2 regions of the Exiguobacterium sp. HSB13 genome follow, and region 1 is predicted to be linked to the other one. Evidence: predicted binding sites of a transcription regulator. Region 1 holds the regulator's gene; the other holds the start of a gene.
What was found. Region 1 encodes LexA, which represses DNA repair genes until DNA is damaged. Its sites were predicted from a motif close to CGAACATATGTTCG; they were not measured.

Region 1 (9,778 bases):
TGCATAGATGATAATAGATGAAAAACGAGCCCGACGTAAGATCGGACCCGTTTTCTCCGGAAGTGATTATCCGAGTTGCTTGACTGTTGCTAATACGTTTTCAACAGACATGCCGTATTCTTTCAAGAGGAAGTCCCCAGGAGCAGATGCGCCGAAACGATCGATTCCGATGACTTGTCCTTCTGTTCCTACATATTTGTACCAACCGAGTGAAGCGCCTGCTTCGATTGCGACACGCTTCGTGATGTGTTTTGGAAGAACTGATTCTTTGTACTCTGCTGACTGTGCTTCGAATACTTCCCATGATGGAAGAGAAACGACAGCTGCTGATTCACCAAGTTCTTTTTGTGCTTCGACAAGAAGGTGAACTTCTGAACCTGTACCAAGCAAGAGTGTATCAGCTTTCGTCACGTCACCAGCGATGACATAACCACCTTTTTCAGCGCCCTCTGTCGTCGTACCTTCAAGTTCAGGAAGACCTTGACGTGTCAAGACGAGAAGTGTCGGTTTGTCTTTCGCTTGAACCGCTGTTTTCCATGCTGCGATCGTCTCTTTTCCGTCTGCAGGACGGTAAATCGTGACGTTCGGCATTGCACGGAAACTCATCAAGTGTTCGACTGGCTCGTGTGTTGGACCATCTTCACCGACAGCGATCGAATCGTGCGTCAAGACGAAGATTGATGGAAGTCCCATTAACGCAGCAAGACGAACCGCTGGACGGAGGTAATCCGAGAAGACGAAGAATGTCGCGCCGTAAGGAATGACGCCTCCGTGAAGTGCCATACCGTTGACAGCCGCAGCCATTGCGAATTCACGTACACCGAACCAGATGTTACGACCGCTTGGGTCGATATCGAAATCTGCTTCGCCTTTGAGCATCGTGTTGTTCGATCCTGCAAGGTCAGCTGAACCACCGAACAATGTCGGAACGTTCTTCGCAAGACCATTCAAGACTTCACCGCTCGTTTGGCGTGTCGCTTTTTTCGATGACAAGTCGTACGTCGGAAGATCTGCTTCCCAGTTGCTTGGCAATTCGTTTGCGATCGCGCGAACGAGTTCAGCATGCAATTCTGGATGAGCTGCTTCGTATTGTTTCATCGTCTCGTTCCATGCGTCTTCTGCAGAAGCACCACGTTGGACGATCCGCTCGTCAAACAATGACTTAACTTCTTCAGGCACGTAGAACTCTTCGTGATCCCAAATGTAGCTTGCTTTCGTTAATTTGATTTCCGCTTCACCGAGTGGTGCACCGTGAGAAGCCGATTTCCCTGATTTGTTCGGTGAACCGAAACCGATGACTGTCTTGACTTCGATCAATGTTGGTTTTGTCGTCTCTGCTTGTGCCGCCGCGATTGCTTTCGAAATCGAATCGATATCCGTTCCGTCTTCTACGCGAATGACTTGCCAGTTGTACGCTTCGAAGCGCTTCTGGACGTTTTCAGAGAATGATTTATCGAGATCGCCATCAAGTGAGATATCGTTTGAATCATACAATACGACCAATTTACCAAGACCAAGGTGACCTGCGAGTGAAGCTGCTTCTGCTGAGACACCTTCCATCAAGTCTCCGTCTCCACAGATTCCGTATGTGAAGTGATCGACGACGTTGAGATCGTCACGGTTGTATTTTGCTTCAAGATGACGCTCTGCCATCGCCATACCAACTGCCATTGCAATCCCTTGACCAAGTGGACCTGTCGTTGCGTCTACACCAGCCGTGTGACGGTATTCCGGGTGACCTGGTGTTTTTGATCCCCATTGACGGAATGATTTAAGATCATCCATTGATAGATCATATCCCGATAGGTGGAGGAGTGAGTAGAGAAGCATCGAACCGTGTCCGGCTGAAAGTACAAAACGGTCGCGGTTGAACCATTCTGGATTTTTAGGGTTGTGGTTCATATGATCCGCCCAAAGCGAGAATGCCATCGGCGCTGCTCCCATTGGCATACCTGGGTGACCCGAGTTCGCCTTTTGTACGGCATCAATCGATAAGGTACGAATCGTATTAATTGCTAATTGTTCTACTGTCGTCATGTTCGTCAAAACAATCATCCTCTCTCTTTTTCACAAATTCCTACTCATTTTAGCACACTCTCAAATGTGATACAACTTTTCTAAATAGTATGTCACATTAAAATGAATGCGCTATCTATAGCCGTTCTTCCGACTCATACAGGATGCATGAATTGATGAAAGATCGTTATTAAGATGTATTGCTATCGTACAATGTTTCCTCATCTAACAGCTCTAAACAAAAAAGAGGTCCGCTTAACGCGAAACCTCTTTCTTCTATAAGAAGGAACAAACGATTATTAAGAAGAAACAAAACGATTATTGTTTATTCCGTTCTTCTTCTTGTGCTTGTTTTAATTTCTCTGGTGTTACGTCCGTACCTTCTTCATCGACGATTTTCATGCCCATGAGTTGGTTTTTAAACGATCCACGGAATGCTGCGAGATACGCTGCACGTAGCTCTTTTTGCTCTGCTGCTTCTGCTTCCGATAACGGCTCGACTTTTGATTTATTCGCTAATGCATTGATTCGATCTAATTGCTCTTGTGATAACATGGAATCCCTCTTTCTGTACGACTCAAACTTGAGTAGTTCAATTGTATTCTTACTGTAAAAGAGCTTACTAAAAAAAGCAAGTTAACCGCGTCCGTCGACGGGTTACTTGCTTCTCATTCCGAACTAGGCGTCAATTCGCGGTATTCAAGATATCGACGATTGACCGTTGCTTTTGAGATATCATGCCCCATCCCGCGAAGCGTAATCGCGATATCTGAAAACGTCAACCCGAGCTCTCGGAGACGTACGATTTCTTCGATCGGTACGTCTTTTCGACTACGCCCGGCGTTCTCTCCTTGACGATTGAGATTACGCTCCGGACGAAAGCCTTGTTCGACCGCTCGCCGCATGCCGCGCGCGATTTTTGCATTGTGCAGTTTCCGTTGATATTCTTCAACGAGCGAGACGATCTCAAGGACCATTGCTTCTGCATCAGCAAGCTGATATTCTCCATCCGAATCAAGTGTCATCAACCGAACACCGTGCTTCTTAAACGTGTGCAAAATAGCGATTTTCGCATTCCCCCGACCAATTCGTGTGTCATCCGTCACGAGTACCGCATCTACCGCATCACGTGTCACATGGTCAAGAACCGTCAGCATTCCTTCCCGATCAACGTCATATCCACTCTCTTTTTCAGAGACGATGTCTATGACATCAAAGCCCTTTTGAGACGCGACCTTGGAAAGCTCCATCCGTTGGCGTTCAATCGAACTATCTTGTGCTTCTTTTTCGGTCGACACCCGACAATAAATCACGACCTTCATCGTACCTCACATCCCTGTTCGTTCTTTCACAACTTTTCCATTTTGTCATTGTTGTGCGATTGGTACAACGATTTTGCTTTTTGAGATGACGTGTTTTGTCTCGACATCATTATTTTTGATCAACCAGTTGACGTATTCTTCATCTGACATCGAACCATCATTGTAGACTTCAGCAATTTGTTCAACTGTAGCGTTCTCATCGACCGTAACGGAAGCGGTCATCAGTTGCGCTACCTTTTCATCAGGGCGTGGTGTGAGTAAAAAGATCACGAAGGCAATACTTAATGCATAGAAGAGAATTGAAAAAGCATGAGTACGAATCGTATGAATCATCATGAATCCCTCCAAATATGAAATGAATGATTTAGAATAAATGTTCGCGGAACAATTGTTCGCATAACTCATAATAAACACAGAACCCGTGTTCGGTCAACACAAAATGTCGAACAATTGTTTGTACGCTCATTTGTTCTATGTTATAGTGAATCTAGAAACATATATTCTTACATTTCAAACTTCAATCCAGAAAGAGGTGGCAATTCGTATGCGGAAAATGTCTAAGCGCCAACAAGAGATTCTCGACTACATCGTCTCTGAAGTGAAACTGAAGGGGTATCCACCATCAGTTCGTGAAATCGGAGAAGCAGTCGGACTCGCGTCTAGCTCGACGGTACACGGTCATTTGGATCGACTCGAGAAACGGGGAATGATTCGCCGTGACCCGACGAAACCACGTGCGATTGAGATATTGCTTGATAAGCCTGAAGAAATCACGGAAGCCATCGTCCATGTTCCCGTCATCGGGAAAGTCACAGCGGGTCTTCCGATTACAGCGATTGAAAACATCGAAGAACAGTTCCCACTCCCTGCACATTATGTAGGAAACGAAACGGTCTTCATGTTAACGATCGATGGTGAATCGATGATTAACGCAGGTATTCTTGACGGCGATCGTGTCATCGTGCGCCAACAAAACACAGCAGAAAACGGAGAAATCGTCGTAGCTATGACCGAAGATAGCGAAGCGACGGTGAAACGGTTCTTCTTAGAAGATCAACAGGTACGTCTACAACCAGAAAATGACTCGATGGATCCGATGTATTTCGATAATGTCTCCATTCTTGGTAAGGTAATCGGCGTGTATCGGACGATTCATTGACGGAGGGACCAGTTACGACTGGTCTTTTTTCATGCCTTCAGGAAATGTACATGATACCGTTAATACCGTTGCACTGACGGGTTACGTTGCGTATTCGGTCGCAACGCAACAAACGGATTGGTTACCGACCGCCATTGGTATCGCTGTCGGTACGCTTTGGTTGTCACCCGACCTCGATTTAAAGTCAGAACCCTATTATCGCTTCGGACCATTTCGAGTCCTGTGGATGCCTTATGTCAAGATCATGCCCCACCGCTCGATCTGGTCGCATGGATTGATCATCGGAGATATCATCCGACTTCTTTACAGTGCAGCGATTCTGATTCCGCTACTATTTTTAAGTCTATATTTTCAGGTTCTTGATTCTGCTACGATTGATTCGTGGTTTGCTTCCTTGCCTGCCTTCGTCGTTGGTATCATGGTGGCGAGCACGATTCATATCCTACTAGATTATTCCAGCAGTTGGTTTCGACCTAAAAAAAGAAAAAAGCGTCGCCGTTAACACCTCTTTTGCTTGCTCGCAAGTGGAATGAGGTGTTTTCTTATCCACTTTTTCGTATCTTTAAACATCAAAATAAAAAATTTCCATTCCTATATTTCAATTATATGTATTGAAAACGTTCTCAAATCGGAGTAATTTAAAGTAGAAAGGCCATTATCTGCTTTAATCCAAAGGGAGGGTTTTTGCATGAATAACTTTGTACTAGAAATGATCGGTACGATGATCCTCATCCTGCTCGGGGATGGTGTCGTCGCCGGTGTCGTCTTGAAAAAGACGAAGTCGGAAAACAGCGGATGGATTGTCATCACGTTCGCTTGGGGTCTTGCCGTCATGACAGCAGCATTCGTCGCTGCTGAGAGTGGAGCGCACTTGAATCCCGCATTGACGATCGCACTTGCTTTGAACTCTGATCTACCGTGGGCAGACGTTCCGATCTACATTGCCGGACAACTTGTCGGAGCTTTCATCGGCGCCATTCTCGTTTGGCTTCATTACATGAAACATTTTGAAGCGACTGATGATCAAGCAGCAAAACTCGGTGTGTTCGCAACAGGTCCAGCGATTCGCCATACGCCGTCGAACTTGATTTCTGAGATTATCGGGACATTTGTTCTCGTCTTCGGTATCTTGGCACTCGGTCTATCGACATTCGGTGACGGCTTAAAACCACTCATCGTTGGTTTACTCGTCGTCGTCATCGGTCTATCACTTGGTGGTACAACAGGGTACGCCATCAACCCGGCTCGTGACCTTGGACCGCGTATCGCGCACGCTATCCTACCGATTCCGAATAAAGGTTCATCTGACTGGGGCTATTCATGGATTCCTGTCGTTGGTCCAATCATCGGTGGAGCGCTTGCCGTGTTCATCTATCAATTGATCTACTAAGATCACGTCTCACTAACACATACCGCTCAAGGGGGATTTCGAAATGGAAAACAAGTATATCCTAGCACTCGACCAAGGTACGACAAGCTCACGTGCGATCATCTTCGATCACGATGGGAAAATCGTCAACTCGGCACAACGGGAATTCAAACAATACTTCCCGCAACCAGGCTGGGTCGAGCATGATGCAAACGAAATCTGGGGTTCGATTCTTGCTGTCATGGCTGAAGCACTCGGTACAGCAGATATCAAACCGGAGCAAATCGCCGGAATCGGAATCACGAACCAACGTGAAACGACGGTCGTCTGGAACAAAGAAACAGGCAAACCTGTCTATCACGCACTCGTTTGGCAATCGCGTCAAACGTCTAGTATCTGTGACGACTTAAAAGAACAAGGCTTGAACCAGAAGTTCCGTGATAAAACAGGGCTTTTGATTGATGCCTACTTCTCTGGTACGAAAGTCAAATGGATCCTCGACAACGTCGAAGGTGCACGTGAGCAGGCAGAGAACGGTGAATTGCTCTTCGGTACGATCGATACGTGGCTCGTTTGGAAACTGTCTGGTGGAAAAACGCACATCACAGACTACACGAACGCTTCACGAACATTGATGTATAACATCTACGAACAAAAATGGGATGAAGAGTTACTCGATATCCTCGGTGTTCCTGCTTCGATGTTGCCAGAAGTTCGTCAATCGAGTGAAGTCTACGACAAAACGGTACCGTATCACTTCTTCGGTTACGAAGTGCCTATCGCTGGGATTGCGGGTGACCAACAAGCCGCACTCTTCGGTCAAACATGCTTCGAAGCGGGTGAAGGCAAGAACACATATGGAACAGGTTGTTTCATGCTTATGAACACGGGTGAGAAAGCTGTTTCTTCTGATCATGGACTCTTGACGACAATTGCTTGGGGCGTCGATGGAAAAGTGGAATATGCGCTTGAAGGATCGATCTTCGTCGCTGGTTCTGCGATCCAGTGGCTCCGTGATGGACTCCGGATGTTGAAACACGCGAAAGATTCAGAAGGTTACGCAACAAAAGTCGATTCAACAGACGGTGTCTACGTCGTTCCTGCTTTCGTTGGTCTCGGCGCACCATACTGGGATTCAGATGTTCGCGGGGCAATCTTCGGATTAACACGCGGAACAGATAAGGAGCACTTCGTTCGGGCAACGCTTGAATCACTTGCTTATCAAACACGCGACGTGTTAACAGCGATGGAACAAGATTCCGGAATCGAACTGAAGACACTCCGTGTCGACGGTGGTGCTGTAGCCAACAACTTCTTGATGCAGTTCCAATCGGACATCCTAGGCGTTCCTGTCGATCGTCCGCAAATCAATGAAACGACAGCACTCGGCGCAGCCTATCTAGCTGGATTAGCCGTTGGTTACTGGAAAGATAAAGCGGAAATTAAACAACAATGGAAGCTAGATCACCAGTTTAAACCAGAGATGAAAGAAGACGATCGTGAACAACGCTATGCCGGATGGCAAAAAGCAGTCGAAGCGACAATGGTCTTCAAACCATCGAAATAAAATTATTAACCCGGTCCCTTTTGCAGAGGGACCGGGTTTTCACTGTCTTATAAAAACTACAATAAAGTCATTTTTAAAGTCATTTTTCTAACACCAAACTCAAAAGTGTCGCCTCAGCACATACATCATAATTCTTTGTGCTACTCTTTCGCATAGAGGAGTTCACATGTATTCCTTTCCATTTATAATGTGGATCACTCATTTTTCTCTAGCATGATCATGTCGATCGCCTGTATTCCGTTCTCCCAGATTTCCTCTGGATACGACCGAAAAAAATCTTTTTTTATATCGTATAGCCGGAAACCAAGCTTTTGGTAGAAAGCTAAATTATCAATACTCGAATTAGCCGTTCCTACGATGAAATGATGATACTCTTGTTCCTTATATTGTTCGAGCGTTAATGAGATGATCCTCTTTCCTAACCCTTGACCCTGTTGTTCTTTTTTGATGGCGACGTTTTTTATTTCCATTGTATCTTGATTAATTTTGGTCATAACAATAACACCCACTACATTACCAGATGAATCTTCGAGATAATACAGGTCACCGTTAGGTAAGTATTCATAAATCTTATCGATAGATTCATCAGCCAGTAATAATAAGGGGATGAATGTCTGCTTTTTGATTTCAGTGTCTGCTTTCCTTAACGTATAACTCAAGAACTCACCTCATTCTTTACATTATATTACTGTCCTATTTATGTACATGCATTATGATAACAATTTTCATAGCACCATTTCATTCAGATATGAAAGAATCCCCATTGCATTGAAGCAAAGGGGATTTGATCCTTATTTGCTAAACTCTTTTTTCAATCCGTCTTCAATCTCATCAACGGATTTCGACTGCCCGCTAAGAACAGCTGCTAAAAACGCGCCTTCGACGAGTGGTGCGTCGATAAACCGAACCGTCCGTTCGCCACTATATAGTTCAAGTGCCAGTTCCGTGTTCATCGTCGCAGAACCGATATCCGTTAAGACGACTCCATCATCGTCTAGTGTATTTAGTGTTTCTTCGATGCGCGTCGCGTCCGTTCCAATGCTACCGTCCTCAAGACCTGCCGCTACTAAGACTGGCGTATCCGGCGCCATCTCTGCTAACAGTTCCTTTAGTCCAGTCGCAAGTTTTTCACTATGGGAAACGAGTACAAGATTAACCATGAAGCACCTCCGCGATTTCGCCGAGTAACAACGCACTCGATAGACTACCTGGGTCCTGGACGCCTTCCGTCGCTTCACCGAAGTAAGACGCGCGCCCTTTCGTTGCGATGCGCGCTTTCGTATCAGCAAGCGCTTGATCGATTGCCGCTTTCAAATCCCCTTCTTGCGAGAGCGCCTCTTGGAACGGTGTCCAGATATCGACCATCGTCTTTTGACCGAATTCCGATTTCCCACGCGATTTGATGCCTTCCGTCGCTTCATGAAAAGCATCCGCGAGTTCCGCACCTTCGACTTCCGTTTTCCCTTTGAACGCACCAGCGAACTTAACGAAGGCTGTTCCGTATAAAGGACCGGACGCCCCACCGACCGTCTTGATCAGCGTCATCCCGACTTCTTTCGATAGAGCTCCTAAATCCTCATATTCGCCGTGTTCTTCTAACGTCTTTTGGACTGCTTGGAAGCCACGTGACATGTTGATCCCGTGGTCCCCGTCACCGATTTCCCGGTCAAGGTCCGTCAATTCATCCTTGTGCTGTTCAATCTGTTCCGCTGCTTTGATGAGCGCGCTTCGTAACTGTTCCGTCGTCAACTTCATCTTTGTACACCCCGTTTATCTAAATTAGAATCCAATCGCTTTCGTTTCTGCATCGAGATAACCAAGCAGTTCATCATCCACTGGTAAGAGCGTAATTGAGAATCCGTGCATCTCGAGCGACGTCATATAGTTTCCAACGAACGAACGGGCAATCTCGTAACCATGTGCCTGAAGTTCTTCCGCGACGTATTTATATGTGATATACAGTTCGGATTCTGGTGTTCCACCCATCCCATTCACCATGACTGCGACTTTTTTTTCTGGTACCTCTTTTGTCAGACGATCGAGCAACTCTTTAACGATCGCATCAACGGAAGCGACTGCTTTTCGTTCAAGTCCTTTTTCACCATGGATGCCGATTCCGATTTCCATCTCGTCATCATGCAACTCAAAGCCTGGCTTGCCACTCTCTGGCATGTAACATGGTGAGAGTGCCATTCCGATCGAACGAACGCCCTGGATGACTTTTTCCGCGACTGCTTTGACTTCACTCAGTGATTTCCCTTCTGCAGCTGCAGCTCCGGCAATCTTATGGACGAAGACCGTTCCCGCAACCCCACGACGATCCTCTTCCTTTTTGATCGCGATGT
Region 2 (9,778 bases), on a different contig from region 1:
ACAGACGGAAGTCGGTGAAAAACGCCTTCAGTCGACACCCGTCAAACAAGTCATTGCTGGTCAGACGAAAACGACAGAAACAACGGACACAGATGGTCATGACGTCGTGACGTCCTTCACACCCCTAAAAATCGCTGGTCTCAACTGGGGACTGATCACAGAAGTCCATACGGAAGAAGTCTTTGCCTCCTTATCTGATTTCGTTCAAAAGCTATTGATTGCATTAGTGGCGTTAATTGCTCTCGTTGCACTTGCTGCGATCCTCTTCACACACACGCTCGTCCGACCGATTCGGGCGTTACTGCACAGTGCGGGCGCGATTGCCGAACACGATTTATCACAACCCGTCGTTGCGACAACCCGGGATGAGATTGGACAGCTCTCCCGTTTATTCGAGACGATGCGCTTGTCTTTGATTAATCTCGTGAAACGAGTCGATACGATGTCACGGACGATTGATGATTCCCTCGCTGAACTCGTCGTTGAAGCGGAAGAGACAGGACATGGAACAAAAGAAATGGCACATGCGATGACCGGCATCGCTGCGACTGCCCAGCAACAATCTGGCGCGTTCGACGGGCATACGGCGTCCTTACAATCCTTGACGGCAACAATTGAACAGACCGCACAGACGTCAGCACTCGTCGTCGATAGCGCCAGCCGTTCGGAAAGTCTCGCGACGACCGGACGCTCCGATTTACATGCGGTCACGGAACAGATGCAATCGATTCAAAACGCGATTGACGAAGCAGCCGATAAATCACGCCGTGTTCAAACCGCTTCTCAAAATATTCTCGAGATCATCAGTATCATCGAATCGATCGCTAACGAAACGAACCTCCTTTCGTTGAATGCTTCGATTGAAGCGGCACGTGCCGGGGAGCAAGGAAAAGGATTCGTCGTCGTTGCACGCGAGATTCAGAACCTTGCCAATCAATCAAAACAATCGATGGGACGTGTCCAGGAGACGATCGATTCGATCCAACGCGAAACAAAACAACTCGAAGACGCGATGGCACGCGGAACCATCGCTGTTCAGGACGGTGTCGTTCGTGTCACGGAAGCGACGCAGTCGTTTGATTCAATCGTCACCCAGTCCAAAGGTGTCACCGTTGATATGGCCGCCCTTTCGGAAACGAACCGGGATGTCTTATCGACCGCTTCGCACCTCGTCGCGCAAGCTGAACAATTACGTGCCGGAATCATCGCCAGCGCGCAAGACAACCAACACGCATCCGATCAATCGCTTGCCTTCAGCGAACGAATGGATGTCGTGCATACGCTAACGGAAGAGATTTATACGCTCTCACGTGAATTGCACGAGACAATTAACCGCTATACACTGGATTAAACTTGAAAGGAGACATGCCTCATGCCGACTCACTTATTCCTCTTTGGAGGCGGTCCTCCTTTTACACCGCACTTACGAACACGATTTGCTACATTAACGAACGGTGGACCGGTCGCGATTCTATACGTTCCGCGGACCGGTAAGGACTGGACGCGTTACGCCTCAATCTATACGAAGCCGTTAGAGGAAGATGGCATTTCGTCTTTTGTCCATCTGCCACTATCTGACGCACCAACAGACGGACAACTCGCGCAACTGAAGCAGTGTCAAGGCATCATCATCTCCGTTGGCGAGACCGAATTGTATCAGCAATACTTGGTCGGTACACCGATCGGTGACATCATCCAGTCGCGTTTCGCAAATGGTGTGCCAGTCGCTGGCTTTTCGGCGGGTGCTCTCGTTTCGCCCGAACAGTGCGTGATTCCGGAGATCGACCAACGCGACAATCGACGTCTTCGCTTACCCGGTCTTGCCTTACTGAACGACGCGGTCGTCTGTGCCCATTACGAGACGTGGGGCGAAGCCGCCCATCTCGTGCAATCCTTTACGGAAGAAGGCACATCCCGTGCCTTCGGGCTGGCTGACGAGAGCGGGATCTATCTACGGGATCAGCACCTGATTGAAACAGAAGGAACCGATCCTGTCGTGTTATCACGGAGCCCCGTCAGATGACGGCGATCGTTCCTGCCGTCAAAGGCATCCTCATTCATGAACAACGTCTCTTGATCGTCCGCCGCGCTGTTGCTGACTTCGGTGGCGGGACGTGGGAATGTCCGGGTGGCAAAATCGACTTCGGTGAACTGCCAGTCGACAGTCTCGTTCGCGAGATAAAAGAAGAGACACAGTTGACGGTTTTTCCAGAGCGTCTACTCTACGCCTCGAGCTTCCTGACACATCCCGATCGACAAATCATTTTGTTGATGTACGTCTGCTCGACGAATCAAACGGACGTTCAATTATCGGCAGAACACGACGCTTATCTCTGGGCGGATGAAGAAACGATTCGTCAGTTGATTGCACCGAACATTTTGGCTGATTTTGAACGACATGATGTAATTTCGTTACTACATCGCTAAACACAGCTGCCCCGCCTGACCAATCGGTCGAGCGGGGCAGCTTTTTATTTACAGCAAAGGGTCTCGGTAACAGACGACGCGATTTCGACCGGTTTGTTTGGCTTCATACAATGCTAAGTCCGCTTTCTGGACGGTCTCAAATACGGTTGATGCTTGATCGGATGAAGCGGCACCCAGCGATAACGTGACGTGAAAGACGGGATGCTCCTTATAGACAAAGTGTTGATCAGCACAGGCAGATCGAATCCGCTCCCCCAGTCGTTCCGCTTGTCGGAGTGGTACGTCCGGCAATAGTAAGACAAACTCCTCACCACCGTACCGACCGACGACGCCCTGTTCTGGACAATAGGATTGCAAGAGATGACTGAGTTGTCGTAAGACGACGTCGCCCCCTTCGTGACCGTATGTATCGTTGATCGATTTAAAATGATCGAGATCGAGAATGAGGACAGAAAAAGCCGTTCCGTTCTGAGCGTACTCGGCTAACGTCTCATCGAGCTTCCGGCGGTTTCCGAGTTGCGTCAGCTCATCCGTTAAAGCCAGTTCTTGTTGCGTATGCACGAACAAAAAGTGCTTCCTTAGTTCCTGTAAGAAACGATAGGTGACGTAACCACCAATGATGATGACGATGATATAAACAAACGCAATCTCTAAAAATCGCTCGAATGTGTTCGTTAATAAATAAAGAGCCGGTAAGCTGTATGCGATACCTGTCCCAAGCAACACGAGATAGTCCTTCATCCGTTGAGCAGCAAATCGGCGATAAATCGTCGCCGTCACAAGTAATGCGACACAGATCAAGGTCGTCAGAATCAGTCCTTGGTATTCGCCAGCTGGTGTCACCGCAAATCGGGCACCGATGATGAACAACATCGTGATACTACCGCTAACTAATCCGCCATAAAAGTACGCTGTAACGAGTGCAACGAGACGCAAGTCAATCTTTGCAACGTCATAGGAGATACTGTTGAAAATCAACAGTGCACCAATCACACCGGCGATACAACCGATCGCCAGTCGGACTTGTAAGGAAGAGTTAGGCGAGATGCGCTCGATCCGTCGTAGCGGTAAAAACGCAAACAGCAACGTCGCAATCAACAGTGAGAAGTTCAACAACAATGAATTGAGCAACGTAAGCACGACGACATCCTCCTCATTCCATTTCAGATATTTACTCTATTCCCGTCAGATTACACATTCCCCTCTTTTTCCAAGGTTTTCAAACAAGAGGAGAGGGAATCAAACAAATATGTCTATCGTCTACATCATTAAGGGGGAATCTTTCATGGACCGTCAAGCCGAAAAACGAAAAAGTAAGATGCCGTTCTTCATCATTCTTGTCATCGCCATCTTCGTCATCGTTGCTGCTGCGTTGATCATTTACGTCACATCTGAACCAAAAGAAGAGACACAAGCACTTATGACCCATCTTGCGACTGTCCTTCCGATTTACGTGAATTAGATTCACAAGACCTTTACACAAGCCGTACAACACCTTCATACATGTTGTTTCATCTCTTTCCGATAGATACACGGGAGGAGATGTTTTATGCTTACGAAACAAAAGGAGCGCCTACCATCTCTGGTAAGCGCTCCTTTATTCTGGTCTCAGCCGATATAACGTGCTTCCTTTTTATCGATGATATTCCGAATTCGGTTCTCCGTCACCTGATACTGCTCTGCCAGTTGACGAATCGTCTTTCCTTTTCCATACTGCGCGCGAATCGTTCGAATCTGAAACGATGACAGCGTCACATGTTGACCTAACAAGAGATCAAACTCGCCCAGCAGTTCAGTATACTGCTGATCGATCGAAGGCAGGACGTCTAAGTTCGATAACTGATCGTCAGCCCGTTTGCCGTTGCGCCGGACGAGTCGCGCTTCCGTAACGTCAGCCGTCAGAAAAGCTTGTGCAACGAGTAAACCGACCTGCACTCGTTCTCCTCGACCACGTTGATAGAGCGTGACTTTCCGGTACCCTTCCCGATTGAGTCGCGGACGGAGCAAAACACCTTTTCGTCGTTGCTGGACACCGCGACATGTCACGATCGTCCGGTCGAGCGACCTTACGCGACCAAGCGATGAGACTTCATATATACCTACATAGCCGATGACGGCTTTCCATTGTTCTTGCATGATTGTCCTCCTTCAGACAAGGACACGACGGGACTTCATACCTGAATTATATCAAATTACGAACAAACGTTCTAGTGATGTCACTCGTCGGAATGTGCTATTCTTAGCAGAAAAAGGAAATGAGGTTCATCTATGAAATTTGTCTTGTTACTTGGTCCCCAAGCGGTCGGAAAGATGACGATCGGTCAGGAAATCGAACGATTGACGGAGATGAAAGTCTTCCATAACCATCAGACAATTGATCTGTTATTGCCCTATTTTGATTTCTCTGAACCTGCACACCATCGCCTAAAGGATACGATCCGGCGCGAGATGTTCAAGGAAATGGCGAACAGTTCGCTCGAAGGTGTCCTGTTTACATTCCTCTGTCTATTCGGTGTCGAAGGCGGTGGTCTCGAGTTCATCGAAGAGACAGTCGAATTATTCGAACAAGCGGGTGCTGACGTCTATATCGTTGAACTGGATGCGCCGGTCGCAACTCGTCTGCACCGGAACACAACCGAAAATCGATTGACGCACAAAGTAACGAAGCGTGACCTCGTCGCTTCTGAACAGGACTTACGTGAGACGGCGGACGGATACCGGACACGTTCGCTTCCAGGCGAACTGCCGGACGTCAACTACCTCTTCCTCGATACGGAACAGTTAAGCGCACGTGAAAGCGCTGAAGCGATTTGCGACCATTTCAACTGGTCCAAAACAACGGTCTAATCCCAAACAAGCCCCGTCCTGCTCAGCAGGCGGGGCTTTAGTGATGGAGTTCGCGTTCATATCGATTCACCTGCAACTGAAATCCGTTCCGACGCCAGACCGTTTCACTGCCTGTTTCGCCGTAGACCCGCGTCAGCAATAACGTCCGTGCGAGATACGACAAAATCGACGTCAACGCTTCTGTGATGTATCCGTTCTGATCACTCTCATCAGTCGTCGAATAACGTAAATTTCCGGTCGATGCATTCCATGTGAAGGTAATCGTGCCGACAATCGTTTTTTCACGTAACGCATGCAGCGTCCACTTGCAACCCGATTCCTCATCCGTTGCTTCAACAAACAGTCGTGACGTCGTAAAATCCGGATGTCGTCCCTGCATTCAGCTCTCCTCCTCGACCTCAAACGTTGCTGTCGCGTAAGCCTCTCCGTTAATCAAAATCGTCAAGGTGTGTGTCCCGGAATAATGAACACGCGTCGTCATGTTCCGAAACGATTGGCGTCGTTCCACTTGTAAGACATCTTTGACTTCTCGCTCCCGCAGTTGAAACACCTTCCGACTTGTCCCGCGTTGTTTGACGTAATCGATCGCGTACTCTAAGCGTAAACGTTGTGGAACGGAACTCGTCACGGTGAACGAGAAGTCGAGTTCTCCACCGATCGTCACTGGAGAAACGACTAAGTTCGTGACCATCACTTCACCTTGCGTGACATGTCCGAATAACTGTAAGACTTCTGGATTCCCACGCTTCAGTAACGTCCGGGAAGCGTGACGTAAAATCCAGTCCGTGTTCGGATCTGTTCCTAAGTGACGTTCGATCCGCTCGATCAGGTATTCCGGATGTGTCTTTGAAATATCATTCAAGTGATTGGCGACGCTCTTTCGAACATAGAGTGATGGATCCTGCAGTAACGCATCAAGAATCGGTAACGCCGGTCGCGGATCAGCAATCAAACGCGGAATTGCTTGTCCCCATGGTAGACGTGGTCGTGTCCCTTCAGACGCTAAGCGCCGAACATGTTCATCGTCTGATGTTGTCCATTTGAGTGCCTGCTTGAGATATCGTTCCTGATCAGCAAGTAAAAAGCGACGAACCGCGAACTCCGACGTCGAATGTGGCGTCAACTTGGCAAGGGTCGCTAGCGCAAGCGTCCAGTCAGTAAGGTCTGCCGTTCGTTCGACGTACTCTGGAAAAACAATTCCCGGTAGCCCGGTAAACTGCGGCGCGAGTCGCTCTAGCTCCCCCGCTGCATCCGGAAACGGTGGCAAGATCGTCTCCAGCGTCTCTGCCACACGGTGAACACGTTGTTTAAACGCAAGTTCTTCCCAGTCCTCCTGTTCGACTCGTCTTCGAAAATCTGGTACATCGACCGCCACGCCTAAGCGGTCGAGCCAACTCGGTGAAAACACATCTTTAATCAAACTCATCCTTCATCCAGTCCCCTCTGTGTGCGCTCCAGTTTGAGCAATGTTTCCTTGCGTGCGAGTCCACCTGCGTATCCACCTAAGTCTCCGTTCGTCCGAATGACCCGATGGCACGGAATAACGATTGCCAGTTGGTTCGCTCCATTCGCCCGTGCGACGGCACGAACGGCAGTCGGCTGACCAATCCGGATCGCCAGTTCTTGATAGGAGATCGTCTCCCCACTTGGAATTCGTTCGAGTTCTTCCCAGACGCGGCGTTGAAAGGTCGTCCCGTACCGCATCAAAGGTGTTTGAAACGATACTGGCTCTCCTTTAAAGTAGCGACGGAGCTCCGCTTCAATCTGTCCAAAGACCGGTGACTCCCCGGGCACGATGACAGCGCGTGCTTTCAGCCGCATCTGTTCGATTTCCCGCTCGAGTCCCCGTCGGTCGACGAACTCAAGCAGATGTAAAAGCTGATCGTCGGCAATCGCCAGCATCGAACCGAGTGGTGTATCGAGCCATTTCGCGCGTAAGACTTGCCCGTCAAAGCGTGACGGTGCTTGTCCGAGAATCCGTGCTGATGCCTCACGAAAACCACTGCTTGATTCATAACCTCCGGCTAACTGTCCTTCGATGACCGGCTTACCGGTCCGGATCTCTTTCATCGCTAAACCCATCCGCCGTGCCCGGGCATAGGCGACGAACGTCATCCCGAAGCGCTTCTTGAACTGACGGCGTGCCGTTGATTCGTCGAGACCAAGTGCTCGAAAATCCGCTTCCTTGAATCGTTTGTCCGGTTCTGCTTCGACCGCTTCGATCAGGCGCTGAACCGTACCATGATCCCCGGGATATGCGAGTGGATGACACCGACGGCACGGTCGATACGAGGCAAGCAATGCCTCTTGCGCCGTCTCGAAAAACTCACAGTTCTCTGCTTTCGGTTTTCGTGCCGGACACGTCGGACGGCAAAAGATGCCGGTCGTCTTGACGCCGACGAAAAACGTTCCTTCATATGTCGCGTCCCGGCGAACGAGCGCTTCATAATACGTGTGGTGTTCCATCGCCTTCCCCTCCTTTGTCTTTAGTATAACGGCTTGTCTGGTTACAATGTCGCCGAAAATCAGGCATCGATTTTTTAAGATTCACTTAAGAAACATCATCCTGTTTTCGAAAGGGACGACGTGCATACTACATGCTATACTCAACGGAAAGTAGGGTTCTCATGTTTGATTTCTTAAAAGAAGCACTTCATGCACCACTGCGCGTCGGAGCCGTCGCACCGAGTAGTCCACGCCTTGCCGAGATGATGGCGCGACGCGCCGTCGCCGATCGTCCGCGCCAGATTCTCGAAGTCGGAGCCGGTGACGGAGCAATCACCAAAGCTTTGCTAGCTGCTCGTTCACCGGAGACACATCTTTTGATTTGCGAACGGAGTGAAACGTTCCGTCCCGCACTCGAGCAGTTGCTAGCTGAGGAAACGAATGTCACTCTCTTCATTGGTGACGTTCAAGGATTATCCGGTTCGTGGAGCGGACAGATCGACGTCATCGTCAGTGGTCTCCCGTTTGCGTCGTTCCCAGCAACGTTACGGCATGACTTATTGGCACAGTTTCGAACGTTACTACGATCAGGCGGTCACTTCATCGCCTTTCAATACACTCGGTTCCAGTTCAAGATGTTCCGGGATTATTTTCAAGAACACAGTTATTCGCACACGCTCTACAATCTTCCCCCGGCTTATGTTTTCGAGGGGGTACAACAGGAGGAATCTACACATGCCTACGCTCTTGATCGTCGATGATGAGGCGGATATTCGTCAATTGCTTCGACTCTATTTAACCAATGAAGGGTACGAGATCATTGAAGCAGATAATGGCGAGGAGGCGTTAGCGATCCTTGCTTCGCGTCCGGTTGATGCGATGTTACTCGATGTGATGATGCCGGTTCGTGATGGCTTCTCGACCGTTCAGGCGGCGCGCGCTGCTGGTCACACGTTACCCGTCTTGATGCTGACGGCGAAACGCGAAGACATGGATAAGATTCAAGGCTTGACCTTCGGCGCGGACGATTACATCGGTAAACCGTTCAATCCACTCGAAGTCGTCGCCCGCGTCAAGGCGCTGTTACGCCGTATCAGCCAGTATCATGTCACAACTACAACTTCAGCAGTTCAGGTCGGTCCGTTCACACTTAAAGAAGACGAACGCGTCATCTTTAAATATGATGTGCCACTCGCCCTGACCCGCCGTGAATTTGATTGCCTGGCGCTCTTCTTGAGTCATCCCCGTCGTGTCTTCTCGGCTGACGATCTCTATGAACGGGTTTGGCAAGAAGAAGCACTCGGCTCCGCGTCGAACGCCGTCATGGTGTTGATCCATAAGCTCCGCGACAAAATCGAAGATGTCCCGAAAGAACCCCGTCACCTCCAGACCGTCTGGGGTGTCGGTTATAAGGTCGAACCATGAGACGGGTCAAACTGACGGTCTGGATGCTTGTTCTGCTATTACTTGCTGCCCTGTTAAGTACGGTCCTTGCTTGGTTGCTTGCTAGCCAGTTCCCGATTGGTACGAAGACCGTTCCTCGGTACTATTACACGACGGAGCAAGAAGTCGTCCAAGACGTAAAACGTGATATTGCCCGTTACGAGAGCGGACAATCGCCGAATGGTCCTTACGAGTGGGCCGTTTACAGTGCCGATAGTCGACGCATCGACGCGTCTGATGAGTATCCGCAAGACTTGACACCGAGCCGATTACTGGCTGCTCAAACACCGACCGAGCGAGAGCCGTCCGATACGGGAACGATTCGGACATTGCACCATATTGAAGCGATTTCCCTACCAAATGGTGAGTCTGGCTTTTTCCTGACGGTACAAACAAACAAGCCGAGACTGAATGAATATCAAGTCGGTAATCCGAATGCTTTCTTCATCTTGCAGGTCGTCTTGTTCATTCTCTTTTTACTGCTTTTGACACGCTGGATCGCTAAATTGTTCCGGGAACTCGAGCGACGACTCGAACGGTTGACGGTCGAACCACCGCCGACCGAATCGCTCCCACCGGTCAAAGGACCGAAGGAATTTAAATTGTTCGCGCAATC

Region 2: the regulator LexA is predicted to act here: its motif matches at 4,623-4,636, upstream of ACZGCQ_RS12695 (NUMOD4 domain-containing protein).

The regions. Positions count from the first base shown of each region.
Region 1 covers NZ_JBUZOM010000001.1:431,036-440,813, reverse strand. Annotated here, with positions in the region: gene tkt (transketolase) at 67-2,037, opposite strand; gene ACZGCQ_RS02250 (DUF896 domain-containing protein) at 2,335-2,571, opposite strand; gene ACZGCQ_RS02245 (YneB family resolvase-like protein) at 2,685-3,338, opposite strand; gene yneA (cell division suppressor protein YneA) at 3,384-3,671, opposite strand; gene lexA (transcriptional repressor LexA) at 3,883-4,497, shown strand; gene ACZGCQ_RS02230 (metal-binding protein) at 4,529-4,999, shown strand; gene ACZGCQ_RS02225 (MIP/aquaporin family protein) at 5,186-5,887, shown strand; gene glpK (glycerol kinase GlpK) at 5,931-7,433, shown strand; gene ACZGCQ_RS02215 (GNAT family N-acetyltransferase) at 7,628-8,092, opposite strand; gene dhaM (dihydroxyacetone kinase phosphoryl donor subunit DhaM) at 8,225-8,593, opposite strand; gene dhaL (dihydroxyacetone kinase subunit DhaL) at 8,586-9,188, opposite strand; gene dhaK (dihydroxyacetone kinase subunit DhaK) at 9,213-9,778, opposite strand, start outside.
Region 2 covers NZ_JBUZOM010000002.1:171,797-181,574, reverse strand. Annotated here, with positions in the region: gene ACZGCQ_RS12720 (methyl-accepting chemotaxis protein) at 1-1,351, shown strand, start outside; gene ACZGCQ_RS12715 (Type 1 glutamine amidotransferase-like domain-containing protein) at 1,373-2,023, shown strand; gene ACZGCQ_RS12710 (NUDIX hydrolase) at 2,020-2,427, shown strand; gene ACZGCQ_RS12705 (GGDEF domain-containing protein) at 2,476-3,567, opposite strand; gene ACZGCQ_RS12700 (hypothetical protein) at 3,713-3,889, shown strand; gene ACZGCQ_RS12695 (NUMOD4 domain-containing protein) at 4,036-4,563, opposite strand; gene ACZGCQ_RS12690 (shikimate kinase) at 4,696-5,274, shown strand; gene ACZGCQ_RS12685 (GNAT family N-acetyltransferase) at 5,312-5,653, opposite strand; gene ACZGCQ_RS12680 (DNA alkylation repair protein) at 5,654-6,700, opposite strand; gene ACZGCQ_RS12675 (bifunctional transcriptional activator/DNA repair enzyme AdaA) at 6,697-7,740, opposite strand; gene ACZGCQ_RS12670 (class I SAM-dependent methyltransferase) at 7,902-8,480, shown strand; gene ACZGCQ_RS12665 (response regulator transcription factor) at 8,455-9,144, shown strand; gene ACZGCQ_RS12660 (sensor histidine kinase) at 9,141-9,778, shown strand, end outside.